2 regions of the Micromonospora sp. NPDC002389 genome follow, and region 2 is predicted to be linked to the other one. Evidence: riboswitches for the same ligand, from Rfam matches in the RefSeq annotation. Region 2 holds a riboswitch; the other holds the start of a gene.
What was found. Region 2 has a riboswitch for thiamine pyrophosphate ahead of ABT008_RS02085 (thiamine phosphate synthase). Riboswitches for the same ligand answer to the same signal wherever they lie in the genome.

Region 1 (7,468 bases), on a different contig from region 2:
GCACCGACACCGCCAGCGAGGAGGCTCCGATGCCTGCCAGCCGTAAACCGAAGAAGTCCCGTAGTGCCGCCCGGGTGTCCGAGGTGACGCCGCCCGACCTCGACGCGTCGACCGACGCGCTCACTCCGCCGATCGGCCGGGAGTTCCCGGCGCAGCCCGGCGGGTTCGCCGTGCCGTCGGGGCTCGACGCCCCGGCAGCGCTGGCCGCGCTGCACTCCCCGGCGGGGCTCGCTCCACTGAGCGATCCGCTTGATCCGTCCATGCCGGATCGCTCCGAAGACCGTGAGGTGCCGCGAGCGCAAGTCGCGCGGACGACCGGCCCGACGGTGACCCGTCGCGGCAAGGGGTATGGCTCCGGCCGTCCGCAGCGTGCCGGTGCGGCTCGGCAGTACGCCTTCCGGCGGAGCTGACCGGCCCGGTGCGCCTGGCCGGCGGTATGCCGCACAGCGTGGCCGGTGGTTTGCCGCGCAGGGTGGCTGACCGGCGGTATCTCGCCCAGCCGGGCCGGTGGTTTGCCGCGCAGGCTGGCTGACCGGCCCTACGGCACCACCGGACGTCGGCTGTGTTCTTCCCGCCCGGCATGGGCGTGGCTGATCGACCGGTGTGTCCCGTGTGAACGGCAGGTGGGTAGATCTGTTGTCGCTGGAACGACAACAGATCTACCCACCACGGTCGCAGGGTTCAGCCGATCAGCGGCCGGAAGGTGCCGAGCGCGACGCTGACGCCCAACGCGGTGACGGCCAACGCCGTCGCGACGACGACCAGCAGCCAGTCGGCGGCACCGAAATGTTGCCGGCGGGCGACGGTACGCGGTACCCCGGCGTCGAAGCCGCGCGCGTCCATCGCGACCGCCAGCCGGGTGCCCCGGCGGATCGCGCCGACCAGCAGCGTGAACGCGGTGGAGACGAAGAGTCGCAGCTTTGCCACCGGGTTGCGTCCCGCCTCCACCCCGCGTGCGCGCCGGGCCATGACGATCATCTGCCACTCCTGGCCGAGCAGCGGCAGCAGCCGGAACGCCGCCAGCGCACCGATCGCGAAGCGGGCCGGTGCGCGGGCGTTCTGCACCAGCGCGTCGGCAAGGTCGGTGGGATCGGTGGTGGCGAAGACGATCACGCCGGGCAGGGCCACCGCGAACAGGCGCAGCACCAGGCCGAGCGCGGTGAGCAGCACCGTCGAGGTGACCACGACCGGTCCGGCGTCGAGCAGTACCCGGCCCGAGCGGTCCGCGGCGAAGAGCACCAGCGTGACCAGGACGCCCACGGCGGCGACCAGCAACGGCCACACCCGACGGAACAGCACCCGGTAGCGCACGCCGAACAGCGGTAGGACCGCCAACTCGACCGCGATCGCGATCGCCGGTGCGACCGGGTCCAGCGTCGCCAGCAGCGGGAACGCGAACAGCAGCGCCGCCGCCAGCTTGGCCACCGGATTACGCCGGGCCAGCGGCGCGTCCGGCCGGGCGACCGGTTCCAAGTCGATCATCGGAACTCCACCGGGGGAGACGCCGGTGGTGGTTCCGGAGAGGGTGCGGCCTCGGACCGCGCGGTCGGGGACCACGCGTCGGTGGGCTGCGCGGCGGTGGACCGTGCGGCGGTGGGCTGTGCGGCCGGGGTCGGGGACGGCGGGGCACCGTGAGCCGGTGCGGGCGTCAGCGTCAGCGTCCGGTCGGCGAGCGCGGCGACGAACTCGGCGTCGTGGGTGACCGTCACCAGGGCGTGGCCGTCGTCGCGTAGCTCCGCGAACAGGTCCACCAGCTCCCGCCAGGTGCGTCGGTCCTGGCCGAAGGTGGGCTCGTCGCAGATCACCAGCCGGGGCGCGGTGGCCAGGGCGGTCGCCACGCTCAGCCGCCGCGCCTCGCCACCGGAGAGGGTGTACGGGTTCGCCCCGGCCAGCCGATCCAACCGCAGTCGGTGCAGCAGCTCGTCGACGCGTCGGCGCACCTCCGCCTCGGTGGCGCCGGTACGTCGGGGCCCGAGCGCCAGCTCGTCGTAGACGGTGCCGGTGACGAACTGGTGCTCCGGGTCCTGGAACACCGAGCCGATCCGGCGCGCCAGCGCGGGTGCCCGCCACCGGTGCGGTGGGGTGCCGGCGTCGGCCCCGGCCAGGTCGACGCCGGCCACCAGCCGCCCGCTGCCCGGCTTGAGCAGCCCGCCGAGCAGCACCGCGAGGGTGGACTTGCCGACGCCGTTGGGGCCGAGCACGGCGATGGCCGCACCGGCGCGTACCGCCAGGTCGGTGGCGGCCAGCCGGGGTGGTTGGCCGAGCCGGTCGGCGGTGAGCAACACCTCGCCGGGGCCGGTGGTGGCCCGGCGGGTCGGGATCCGGCGGCCGGGCACCCAGACGCCGTCGGCGGCGAGGGCGTCGCCGTGCGTGGCGAAGACGGTCTCCGGTGGGCCGTCGACGCGGACGCCGCCACCGGCGTCGAGCACCACCACCCGGTCGACCAGCGGCAGGGCGTCGGCCACCCGGTGCTCGACCAGGATCAGGGTGGTGTCGTCGTCGACCGCGCGGCCCACGGCGGCGCGGACCAGGTCGGCCCCGGCCGGGTCGAGGTTGGCGGTGGGCTCGTCGAGCAGCAGCAGGTCGGGGCGGAGCGCGAGCACTCCGGCCAGGGCGAGCCGCTGCTGTTCGCCGCCGGAGAGCGCTGCGGTGGGGCGGTCCCGGGGGTACGGGAAGCCGACCCGACGCAGCGCCTCGTCCACCCGGGGCCAGATCTGCCCGGCGGGTACGCCCCGGTTCTCCAACCCGAACGCGACGTCGTCGCCGCTGCGGGCCATGACGAGTTGCGACTGCGGATCCTGGAAGACGATGCCGACCCGCTCGCGGGCCTCGGCCGGTGGCCGACCGTCGATCTCGATGGTGCCCTCCTGCTCACCGGAGTCCTCCGGCAGCAGCCCGGCCAGCGCGGCGAGCAGGGTGCTCTTGCCGGCGCCGGAGGGCCCGAGCAGCAGTACCCGTTCGCCTCGGCGTACCCGCAGGTCCACGCCGCGTACCGCCCAGGCGCGTCGCCCGGCGTGCCGCCAGCCGAAGCCGCGCAGCCGCACCTCGCCCACCTGCTACCCCCGCTCCTCGTCCCCGACCCGTCGATGGCCCGGTGGAGCCGGCCGGACCGGCTCCACCGGGCGAGGTCAGACCAGGTTCCGTTCGCGGCCGGCGGGGAAGCGGTCCAGGACGCCGGTGCCGGCGAGCGCCTTGGTGAGCGCGTAGCCGCCGGCACCGGCGACCACGGTGGCACTGAGCACGGTGAGCAGCGCGTACGGGATGCGGTAGGTGCCCAGCTCGTAAGCGGCGTTCCAGGCGAAGAAGTCGAACAGGGCGGCGCCCAGGCCGGTCAGCGCACCGGCGAGCAGCGCCGTCGGCAGCCGGAACGAGCGGTACCGGAAGGCGGCGAAGGCCAGTTCCGCGCCGAGGCCCTGGATCAGGCCCTGGACGATGGTGATGCCGCCCCACTCGGAGCCCAGCAGCGCGGAGACGGTCGCCGCGACCGCCTCGCAGAACAGCGCGGCACCCGGCTTACGGATGATCAACCCGCCGAGCACCGCCGGCACCAGCCAGACGCCGTACATGACGGCCTGGCTGGCCGGGAAGAAGGCGAAGGCCGGGTCGACCGCCCGCCAGAGCAGGCCCCAGGCCCAGAAGATGACACCGAAGCCGACGGCGATCACCGCGGCCACGACGATGTCGACGGTGCGCCATCGAGTGGTGGTCGGTTGGCTCATGAGTGCTCCCAGTCCAGTGTCGAACCAGGCAAGACGCACGCCGCGTCCGGCGTGGCCGGGCCGTGGCGGGCTGGAGGTGGACCGAACTCCCTGCGCTGGCATTACCCAGATCAGGTACGGAGGGTCTGCGGGCGGACCCGCACTCTCAGCGCTGTGCGCTCCCCTGTCGGAGGTGGTGTTGTCCCGCCGACGCTAACACCTTCGAAGATCGACGGACAATGTGATCTACGCAGGTCATGCCGGGTGCCGACGACGGGTGTTCCGGCGGTGGTCGGCGCGTGCGGGAACCCGCCCGGTTTCGTGACATCCATCGACGTCATCGGCTCCGGACGGTAATCTCAGGCCGCCGATCCACGAGGGCCGAGAGGCGACAGGGTGAGCACAGATACGGACCATGCCGCGCCGGCCGGTGAACCGGCGGGTCGTCCGACGGGCGTGGCCACCGAGGAACGTCCGGCCCGACCTGGCGGCGGCGAGCCGCCCCGGCGCTGGCTCGGCGACCGGATCGGCTCGGTGGAGATCCTGGCGGGCCTGCTGGTCCTGCTGATCATCTTCCGTGACCCGCTGGCCGGGACGCTGGACGATCCCCGCATCCAGACGTGGACCACCGTGTTCGTCTCGATCATGGTGCAGGCGGTGCCGTTCCTGGTCTTCGGCATCCTGCTCTCCGCCGTGATCGCGGTCTTCGTACCCCGGTCGTTCTGGGCCAAGGCGCTGCCCCGGCACCCGGCGCTGGCGGTGCCGGCGGCCAGCGCGGCCGGCGTGGTGCTGCCGGGCTGCGAGTGCGGGTCGGTGCCGATCGCGGGGTCGCTGATCCGCCGGGGCGTCACCCCGGCGGCGGCGCTGGCCTTCCTGCTGGCCGCACCGGCGGTCAACCCGATCGTGCTGGTCGCCACCGCCGTAGCCTTCCCCAACAATCCCGAGATGGTCCTCGCCCGGGGGGTCGCCAGCCTGGTCGTGGCAATGATCATGGGCTGGCTCTGGCTGCGGCTCGGTCGGACCGAGTGGATCAAGATGCCGCGCCGCCCGGAGTTGGACGACCCCCGGCGGAGCCGGGCCTTCTGGGCCGCCGTCCGGCACGACGTCACCCACGCCGGCGGCTTCCTGGTGCTCGGCGCGATGGCCGCCGCCAGCATCAACGTGCTGGTGCCGGAGCGCTGGCTCCAGACCCTGGCCGACAACGCCTGGCTGTCGATCCTGGCGCTGGCGCTGCTCGCCGTCCTGCTCTCGCTGTGTTCCGAAGCGGACGCCTTCGTCGCGGCCTCGCTGTCGCAGTTCTCCCTCACGTCCCGACTGGTCTTCCTGGTGGTGGGGCCGATGGTCGACCTCAAGCTGATCTCGATGCAGGCCGGTGTCTTCGGCCGGCGGTTCGCCTTCCGGTTCGCGCCGGCCACGTTCGCGGTCGCCCTGCTGGTGGCCACCGGAGTCGGGATGGTGCTGCTGTGAACCGACAGGCACAAGCGGTGATCCTGCTGCTGCTCGGCGGGGCGGTGATCCGGGCCAGCGTCACCGACCTCTATCTGCGCTACGTCAAGGAGGGCCTGCGTCCCTTCCTGATCGCCGCCGGTCTGCTGCTGGTGGTCGCCGCGGTGATGACCCTCTGGTACGAACTGCGGCCCTCCGTGCCCCGCGCGACGGCCCCGACCGGCGGCGGGTCCACTCCTCCGGCGAGCGGTGCCGCCCCGGTGACGGCCGACCACGACGAGCACGACGGCCACGGCCACCACGAACCCCGGGTCGGTTGGCTGCTCATCCTGCCTGTGCTCGGACTGCTGCTGGTGGCCCCACCGGCCCTCGGGTCGTACGCGGCGGGGCAGGCCGGCACCGCGCTGAACGCCCCTCGGGAGTCCGACTACCCGCCGCTGCCCGAGGGCGATCCGGTGCAGGTGAGCGTGCTCGACTACGCCTCCCGGGCGCTGTTCGACCGGGGCGCCTCGATCGGCGACCGGCGGGTGGTCCTCACCGGGTTCCTGGCCACCGGCGCCGGTGGCGAGCCGATCCTGGCCCGGATGGTGCTCTCCTGCTGCGCCGCCGACGGGCGACCGATCAAACTCGGGCTCACCGGTGACGTGCCGGTCGGGCTGCCCAACGACAGTTGGGTCGAGGTGGTCGGCCGCTACAGCGACCGGGTCGGCCGGGACCCGGTCAACGACGCCGAGATCCCGTACCTGGAGATCGAGTCGTGGCGGCAGGTGCCGGTACCCAAGCGCCAGTACGAGTAGCGTTCCGGGCATGCACGTCGACGCCCGAGGTCTGCGGTTCGAGATCCACCCCGGTGGCCCCGAGTCGGGTGAGCCGGTGCTGCTGCTGCACGGCTTCCCGCAGAACTCCTGCGAGTGGCACGCGGTGACGCCCGTCCTGCACGGGGCGGGCCTGCGCACGTACGCGCTGGACCAGCGGGGCTACTCGCCGCAGGCGCGGCCGAGCGAGGTGGCGGCGTACCGGCTGGGGGAGTTGGTCGCCGACGCGGTGGCGGTGCTCGACGCGCTCGGCGTGACGCGGGCGCACGTGGTCGGCCACGACTGGGGTGCCATCGTCGCCTGGGCGCTCGCCGCCGGCCACCCCGACCGGGTGCGTACGCTCACCGCGGTCTCCGTGCCGCACCCGGCCGCCATGGCGCACGCGCTGTCGCACGACCCTCAGCAGAAGGCGCGCTCGGCGTACATGCTGCTGTTCCGAAAGGCGGGCGTGGCCGAGAAGACGCTGCTGGCCCTCGACGCGCTCGGGTTGCGGCGGCTGTTGCGCGACGTCGGCGACGACGCCCGGGTTGCCGCGTACGCCGATCCGCTGCGCGAGCCGGGCGCGCTCACCGCGGCGCTGAACTGGTACCGGGCGATGTCCCGCTCCGAGCTGGCGGCGATCGGCCCGGTGTCGGTGCCGACCACCTTCGTCTGGAGCGACCGCGACGTCGCCATCGGACGGACCGCCGCCGAAGCCTGCGCCGCACACGTGAGCGGCGACTACCGCCTCGTCGAGCTGCCCGGCGTCAGCCACTGGATCCCGGACGAGGCGCCGATGCCGCTGGCCGAGGCGATCCTGTCCCGCGCCCGCCCGACCGCCTGACATCTGCCGGCGTCGTAGCGGGAGCGCCGCGTCGGCCTCGGACCGTCCGGACCGTCCGGACCGACCGGCAAGACGGCCGGGTCGTGCGGGAAGCTGGGTGGGGTCGTCGGCGGCGGCGATCCGAGGGAGGCGGGAGAGAGCATGACGGTGAGTGCCGAGGGCTACCTGGCCGAGGTGACCGCGACGATGACCCGGGTGGCGGCCAGCCAGCGGGAGCAGGTGGGCCGGGCGGCCGACCTGATCGCCGAGGCGATCCGCGCCGACGGGGTGGTGCACGCCTTCGGCACCGGTCACTCGGAGGCCCTGGCGATGGAGATCGCCGGCCGGGCCGGTGGGTTGGTGCCGACCAACCGGATCGCCCTGCGGGACCTGGTGCTGCACGGTGGGGAGCCGGCCGACGTGCTGGGCCCGAAACTGGAGCGGGACCCGTCGGTCGCGCACCGGCTCTACGACCTCGCCCCGACCGGCCCGCGTGACGTCTTCGTGCTCGCCTCGAACTCGGGAGTGAACGGGGCGATGGTGGAGTTCGCCTCGCTGGTCGTGGCGCGAGGTCATCCGTTGGTGGCGATCACCTCGGCCCAGCACTCGGCCCGGATGGAGTCCCGCCATCCGTCCGGGCGCAAGCTCGCCGACTTCGCCGACGTGGTGCTGGACAACGGTGCCCCGTACGGGGACGCGACCCTGCC
Region 2 (7,468 bases):
CGGGTGTTCTGCGCGGTCACGGCGGTGAGCACACTCGTGCCGTACGCACCGAGCGCGGCGAAGACCTTGAGGTCGGCCTGGATGCCGGCACCGGCACCGGAGTCCGAACCGGCGACGGTGAGGACGGTCGTTGGGGTTCTCACGTGTCTCCTCTTGGCTTGTTCTTGTTTGTTCTTGTTTGTTCTTGCTTGTTCGGGGTTGCGGTTTGGGGCTGCGGCCGACCGTGCCCACTCCGGGCGGTCAGGCTTGATCCCTGCGTGGGCACGGTCGGCCGCAGCCCCGTCGTGGTCGTCGCCCGTCGAGACGGATCGGTGGCGGCTTCGGGTGTCCCGCCTTGGGGAAGGCGGCGGGGTGGGGCTTCGTGGGCGACGCCCGTCGAAGGGCTGGTGGCGGCTCGGGTGCCCTGCCTTGGGAAAGGCTGGCGGGGTGGGGCTTCGTGGGCGACGCCTGTCGAAGGGCTGGTGGCGGCTCGGGTGCCCTGCCCTGGGGAAGGCGGCGGGGTGGGGCTTCGTGGGCGACGCCCGTCGAGGGGCTGGTGGGGGCATCGGGTGGCGCGGTGGGGGTGGCCGGCGGGGTGGGGGTCATCGCTTGGCCGGGATGGTGGGGGCGGGGCTTTGGGAGGTGCCGCCGTGGGCGGCGCCGGTGCGGTGGGGGGTCTGGGGCGAACTCGTCTGGAGAAGCTCGTGGTGGGCGGTGGTGAGGGTGGTGGCGACCTGGTGGGGATTTCGGGCGCGCATGATGGCGCCCTGGACGGCCACGCCGGTGGCGCCGGCCCTCACGCAGGCGCGGACCTGGGCGGGAGTCTCGATGCCGCCGAGAGCGAGAACGGGCACCGGGCTGCGACTCGCCAAGGCGGCCAGACCGTCGGGGCCCAGCGGTGGGCCGTAGCCGGGTTTGCTGCGGGTGGGGAAGACCGGTGACAGGGTCACATAGTCCTCGGTGGTGAGTCGGTCCAACTCCGCCTCGTCGTGGCAGGAGCGGCCGACCAGGTCGGCGACGGGTGGCGGGTACGGACCGGCGGCCGGAAGGTGGAGCGCGACGAATGCCCCGCCGAAGGTGCTGGGGATCCGTGGGGCGGGCTCGGTCTCGGGCAGGAGCGGGTCGGGGCCGGCGACGATCAGGGTGCCGCCCGCCTCGGCCAGGATCGGTCGCAGCTCGGCGGCGAGTACCAGGCGCTCGGCGCGCGGCAGGTCCTTCTCGCGCAGCACCACGCACCGCACTCCCCCGGCCACCGCCTGCGCCACCGCATCGCACAGGTCCCCCCGCACCGCCCGACGATCCGTCAGCAGCACCACACCCGAGACCGGTTGGATCCTGGTGCGAAACGGCCCCTGGAGGGGCGGTTTCGCACCGAGATCGGCGAGGTGGCGGGTCACAGGTCGGGTCGACCGTCGTCGGGGGTGGAGGCAAGCGCGTGGAAGCGACGCGGGATGCGTCCCGCGCCGTACGCGAGGCGGCCCGCCTCGATCGCGTACCGCATCGCGGTGGCCATCGCGACCGGGTCCGCGGCCCGGGTCACGGCGCTGGCCAACAGGACCGCGTCGCAGCCCAGCTCCATGGCCAGGGCCGCGTCCGAGGCGGTGCCGATGCCCGCGTCCAGGATCACCGGGACCGTCACGTCCTGACGGATCAGCCGGATGTGGTGCGGGTTGTTGACGCCCAGCCCGGAGCCGATCGGCGCGCCGGCCGGCATCACCGCCGCGCAGCCCACGTCGGCCAGCCGCCGGGCCAGCACCGGATCGTCCGACGTGTACGGCAGCACGGTGAACCCGTCGTCGACCAGTTCCTCGGCGGCGCGCAGCAACTCCACCCCGTCGGGCAGCAGCGTGCGCTCGTCGCCGATCACCTCCAGTTTGACCCAGTCGGTGTCGAACGCGTCCCGGGCCAGCCGGGCCACCTTCACCGCCTCACCTGCCGTGTAGCAGCCGGCCGTGTTCGGCAGCAGGCGTACGCCACAGCGGTCCAGCAGGTCGAGCAGGCCACCCGAGCCGACCGCCACGGTGTCCACCCTGCGCAACGCCAACGTGACCAGCTCGGTGCCGGAGGCGCGGATGGCCTGCTCCAACACGTGCAGGTTGGCGGCTCCGCCGGTGCCGAGGACCAGTCGGGATGAGAACCGGACGCCGCCCAGCTCGAAGCCCTTCGTCCCGGAGTCCGTCTCGTGCCCGTCGATCGACGGTGTGCGGTCCATCCCGCTCACCCGCCCTGGGCGGCGCTGAGCACCTCGACCCGGTCGCCGCCCCGCAGCACCATCGCCGGCCAGTCGGTACGCGGCACCACCTCGCCGTTGACCGCCACCGCCACACCGCGCTGCTGCGGGGTCACGTCCCGGACCAGCTCGGCGACCGTGACCTCGTCCGGCACGCTGCGCCCGACACCGTTCACCGTCAACTCCATCAGGCATCCTCCGTTCACTGCATGGGTCGGGTGGCGTCGCCGGACGCGCCGGAGCCCTCGCCCGATCCGGCGGCGACGAAGCGCTCGGGCCGCAACGGGCTGCCGATCGCATCGGCGGCGGCGGTGGCGTCGGCAGCGGCGACGTCGGCAGCAGCGTCGGTGACGAAGCGTTCGGGGCGGAACGGGCTGCCGATCGCGTCGGGGGAACCGCCGGTCACCAGGTCGGCGATCAGGTCGGCGGTCACCGGGGTGAGCACGATCCCGTGCCGGTGGTGGCCGGTGGCGACCAGCACGTCCGGCCGGCCCGGCAACGGACCCAGGATCGGGGCGTTGTCCGGGGTGCCGGGGCGCAGCCCGGCGATCGCCTCCACCAGGTCGTACTCGGCCAGCTCCGGCAGCAGGTCGATCGCGGCCCGCAGCAGCCGCAGCACCGCGCCGGCACCGACCGCCAGGTCGGAGCGCTCCTCGACGGTCGCCCCGACCACCACCTCGCCGTCGGCGCGGGGCACCAGATAGACGTGCTCGCCGTCGGCGTACCCCCGGATCACGTGCCGGAAGCCCGGCGGACCGCCGTCGGGCGCGCGCAGCCGCAGCACCTGGCCCTTGACCGGGCGGATCGGTAGCCCGGTGAGCGCGGCCGAGCCGCAGCCGGCGGCGACCACGGTCACCCGGGCCCCGGCGTCGGCCGGGGTCCGCACCGGCTCGGGGACCAGCGTCGCACCGGCCCGCTCGGCGGCGAGCCGCAGCGCCGGCACCAACCGGCGCGGGTCGACCTGGTGATCGGTAGCGGCGAAGGCACCGCCCCGGACCCGGACGGCGAGCGCCGGCTCACGGTCGCGAAGCTGCGAGGGGCGCAGCGGCGTCACCGGCAACCCCAGTTCCTGCTGGTACGCCCAGAGTCGACGCGCCTCGGCGAGGTCGTCTGCGGTCAGCCCGACCATCAGCGTGCCCTCGGTGCGGTAGCCGATGTCGACGCCGGTCGCCCCGGTCAGCTCGGCGGCGAACGCCGGCCAGCGGGCGGCCGACTCGGTGAGCAGGGCGGTCAGCTCGTGCTCGCCGAAGTACGCCTCGGCCACCGGCGCGAGCATCCCGGCGGCGACGTGCGAGGCGCCCGAGCCCGGCGCGGGATCGTGCACCACCACCCGCAACCCGCGCGCCGCGCACCGCCAGGCGATCGCGAGCCCGATCGGTCCTGCGCCGATCACCGCTACGTCGGGTGTAAGGAAGGGCCCCCTGTTAACGCCTCCGGTATAGGAAGGGCCCCCTGTTAACACGTCAACGCCCCGATCAGCTCGCCCGCGACGCGGCCGGGATCGGCGGCGGCGGAGAGCGCACCGACCACCGCCACCCCGTACGCCCCGGCGGCGCGCAGCGCGGGCACGTCCGCCGCCGTCACCCCGCCGATGGCGATCACCGGCACGGTGACCGCCTCGGCCACCGCCCGTACTCCGGAGACGCCGATCGCCGGCGGTAGCCCGTCCTTGGTGGTGGTGGCCCGGCACGGTCCGACGCCCAGGTAGCTCGCGCCGGCACCGACCGCCTCGGCTGCCGTCGCCGGTTCGCGGGCGGTGGCGCCCAGCACGGCGGCCGGGCCGAGCACCTGCCGCGCCGCCGCGACCGGCAGGTCGTCCGCACCCACGTGGCCACCCGCCGCACCGGTGGCCAACGCCACGTGCAGCCGGTCGTTGACCAGGCATTCGACCGCGTACGGCGCGCAGAGAGCGAGCACCCGTCGGGTCAGGTCGTACGCCTCGCGGTCGGTGGCGGAGTCCTCCACCCGGACCTGCACCAGCAGTTCGGTACGCGCCACCGGGAGTACGGCCCGGAGCACGGCGAGCGGATCCCGCCCGGGCCGGGTGTCGGTGATCAGATGCAGTCGTCCCAGGGACGGCACGGCAACTCTCCTCCCTGCGCCGGCATTACCCGGATCAGGTTCGACGGTCGGGGGCTCACAGCCCCCCTCTCAGCCCGGTCGACCGGGCTCCCGTGGGTCACTTGCGTGGCCACCGTACGACAGATCCGCTGACCTGCCAAGGTGCGTCCCGCAGGGACGACGGCTCTGCCTCAGGTGTTAGCAGGGGTCCCTTCCTATACCGCAGGCGTTAGCAGGGGACCCCTCCTTACACCCGGGAAACGCGTGCTTCGCACACATAAACGGTAATTACAGCCCACCGATGCCGAAACGTTATCCATCGAAACCTTGCCATGAACCGATTCACCGGAATTAATTTGTTCAGCGATTCGACATAATGCCGCAACGGAAGCCCTGGCACGGCCCTCCGGCTGCGGCTCCATCAGGGACGGTCTTCGGCGAGCCGGCCCCCGCGACCCCTGTCCGGCAAGGACAAAGGAGACCGGAGTGTTCCGACCACGCCGTACGCGCGTGCCCTTGACCGCCACCCTTCTCACCCTCGGCCTGGCCGCGACCACGCTCGCCGGCGCACCCGCCGCCCAGGCCGCCCCCGCCCGGACCGTCCCGGTCGCCCAGGCACCGGCGCCGCAGGCCGACGCCGACCCGTTCTCGGTGCTGGTCTTCTCCAAGACCGCGGGCTTCCGGCACGGCTCGATCCCGGTCGGCATCGCCGCCATCCAGCAGCTCGGCGCGGAACACGGGTTCACCGTCGACGCCACCGAGGACAGCACCTCCTTCACCGACCAGAACCTCGCCGGATACCAGGCCGTGATCTGGCTCTCCACCACCGGTGACGTGCTCAACGCCGACCAGCAGGCGGCGTTCGAGCGCTACATCCGAGCCGGTGGCGGGTACGCCGGCATCCACGCCGCCTCCGACACCGAGTACGACTGGGAGTGGTACGGCGGTCTGGTCGGGGCGTACTTCAACAGTCACCCGGCCAACCAGCAGGCCACGGTCAAGGTGGAGGACCCGGCGCACCCGTCCACGGCGGATCTGCCGGATCGCTGGTCCCGGTTCGACGAGTGGTACAACTACCGGACCAACCCGCGCGGCAAGGTGCACGTGCTGGCCACGCTGGACGAGACCAGCTACTCCCCCGGTTCGGGCGCGATGGGTCACGACCACCCGATCGCCTGGTGCCAGGACTACGACGGCGGCCGGGCCTGGTACACCGGTGGCGGCCACACCAACGAGTCGTACGCGGAGCCGCAGTTCCTCGGCCACCTGCTCGGCGGCATCCGGACCGCGGCCGGGGTGCAGGACGCCGACTGTGGCGCCTCGTTGACCGCCAGCTTCGAGAAGGTGACGCTGGACAGCAACACCAGCAACCCGATGGAGCTGGACGTGGCCTCGGACGGCCGGGTCTTCTACATCGAGCGCGACGGCCGGGTGCAGATCGTCAAGCCGGACACCGGCAACACGGTCACCGCCATCGACCTCGACGTCTTCACCGGCAACGAGGACGGGCTGATCGGCATCCGCCTCGACCCGGACTTCGCCACGAACAACTGGGTGTACCTCTACTACGCGCCGAACGACGGGGTGGCGCGCAACGTGCTGTCCCGGTTCACGGTGAGCGGTGACGCGATCGACGCGGCCTCCGAGAAGGTCGTCCTCCAGGTCGACACCCAGCGCAACACCTGCTGCCACGCGGGCGGCACCATGACGTTCGACTCGGCCGGCAACCTCTACCTGGCCACCGGGGACAACACCAACCCGTTCCAGTCGGACGCGTACACGCCGATCGACGAGCGTCCGGGCCGTGCAGACTACGACGCGCAGCGCACCTCCGGCAACACCAACGACCTGCGCGGCAAGGTCCTGCGAATCCACCCGGAGGACGACGGGACGTACACCATCCCGGAGGGCAACCTGTTCCCGCCGGGCACCGAGAAGACCCGGCCGGAGATCTACGGCATGGGCTTCCGCAACCCGTTCCGGATCGGCATCGACCCGGCCACCGACACCCTCTACGTCGCCGACTACGGTCCGGACGCCGCTTCGGCCAACCCGAACCGTGGCCCGGCCGGTCTGGTCGAGTGGAACATCGTGGCCGAGGCCGGCAACTACGGCTGGCCGTACTGCCACGGCGGGAACCAGGCGTACAACGACTACCAGTTCCCGTCCGGCCCGAGCGGGCCGAAGTTCGACTGCGCCGCCCTGGTGAACAACTCGCCGAACAACACCGGCCTGACCAACCTGCCGCCGGCCATCGCGGCCACCGTCGACTACGGCTACGCGGGTGACCCCCGGTTCCCGGAGATCGGTGGCGGCGGCGCGCCGATGGGCGGCCCGGTCTACCGGTACGACGCCGACCTCGACTCGGACCGCAAGTGGCCGGCGTACTACGACGGCAAGGCGCTGCTCGGCGAGTGGAACCAGTCCAAGATGTACACGATGCAGGTCAGCGCCGACGGGCGGGAACTGGTCGACATCAACCAGTTGCTCACCGGGATGACCTTCATCCGGCCGATGGACTTCGAGTTCGGCCCCGACGGCGCGATGTACCTGATCGAGTGGGGCAGCGGCTTCGGCGGCAACAACGACAACTCCGGCGTCTACCGGATCGACTACATCGCCGGTGACCGGGCCCCGATCGCAGTGGCCTCCGCCGAGCCGACCTCCGGTCCGGCGCCGCTGACCGTCGAGTTCTCCAGTGCCGGGTCACGTGACCCGGACGGCGGCGTGCTGACGTACTCCTGGGCGTTCGGCGACGGCGGCACCTCCACCGAGGCGAACCCCACCCACACGTACGCCGAGGCCGGCAACTACACCGCCCAGCTCACCGTGACCAACCCCAACGGCCGTACGGCGGTGGCGAACGTCCCGGTGACCGTGGGCAACACCGCGCCGACGGTGGAGATCGAGTTCCCGCCGAACGGTGGCTTCTTCAACTGGGGCGACCAGGTCAAGTACTCGATCAAGGTGACCGACCCGGAGGACGGCGAGATCGACTGCGCCGACGTGCAGCTCCAGGTGCTGCTCGGACACGACGAGCACGCGCACCCGCTGGAGCAGCACACCGGGTGCAGCGGCACGGTGCAGACCCAGCTCGCCGCCGGTCACGGCGCCGAAGCGGACGTCTTCACCGTCCTGGAGGCGACTTACACCGACAAGGGTGGCTCCGGCGGCGCCAGCCCGCTGACCGGCCGGGTC

Region 1: linked by a shared signal. The riboswitch ahead of ABT008_RS27595 (ECF transporter S component) and the one ahead of ABT008_RS02085 (thiamine phosphate synthase) in region 2 are both predicted to bind thiamine pyrophosphate.

Annotation. Positions count from the first base shown of each region.
Region 1 is NZ_JBEOWP010000020.1:69,902-77,369, forward strand. Features, by position in the region: gene ABT008_RS27580 (hypothetical protein) at 30-410, shown strand; gene ABT008_RS27585 (energy-coupling factor transporter transmembrane component T family protein) at 682-1,482, opposite strand; gene ABT008_RS27590 (ABC transporter ATP-binding protein) at 1,479-3,053, opposite strand; gene ABT008_RS27595 (ECF transporter S component) at 3,129-3,719, opposite strand; TPP riboswitch at 3,789-3,894, opposite strand; gene ABT008_RS27600 (permease) at 4,095-5,165, shown strand; gene ABT008_RS27605 (TIGR03943 family putative permease subunit) at 5,162-5,941, shown strand; gene ABT008_RS27610 (alpha/beta fold hydrolase) at 5,952-6,782, shown strand; gene ABT008_RS27615 (sugar isomerase domain-containing protein) at 6,924-7,468, shown strand, end outside.
Region 2 is NZ_JBEOWP010000001.1:460,390-467,857, forward strand. Features, by position in the region: gene thiD (bifunctional hydroxymethylpyrimidine kinase/phosphomethylpyrimidine kinase) at 1-143, opposite strand, end outside; gene ABT008_RS02065 (thiamine phosphate synthase) at 582-1,313, opposite strand; gene ABT008_RS02070 (thiazole synthase) at 1,373-2,191, opposite strand; gene thiS (sulfur carrier protein ThiS) at 2,197-2,397, opposite strand; gene thiO (glycine oxidase ThiO) at 2,412-3,671, opposite strand; gene ABT008_RS02085 (thiamine phosphate synthase) at 3,665-4,291, opposite strand; TPP riboswitch at 4,286-4,395, opposite strand; gene ABT008_RS02090 (ThuA domain-containing protein) at 4,787-7,468, shown strand, end outside.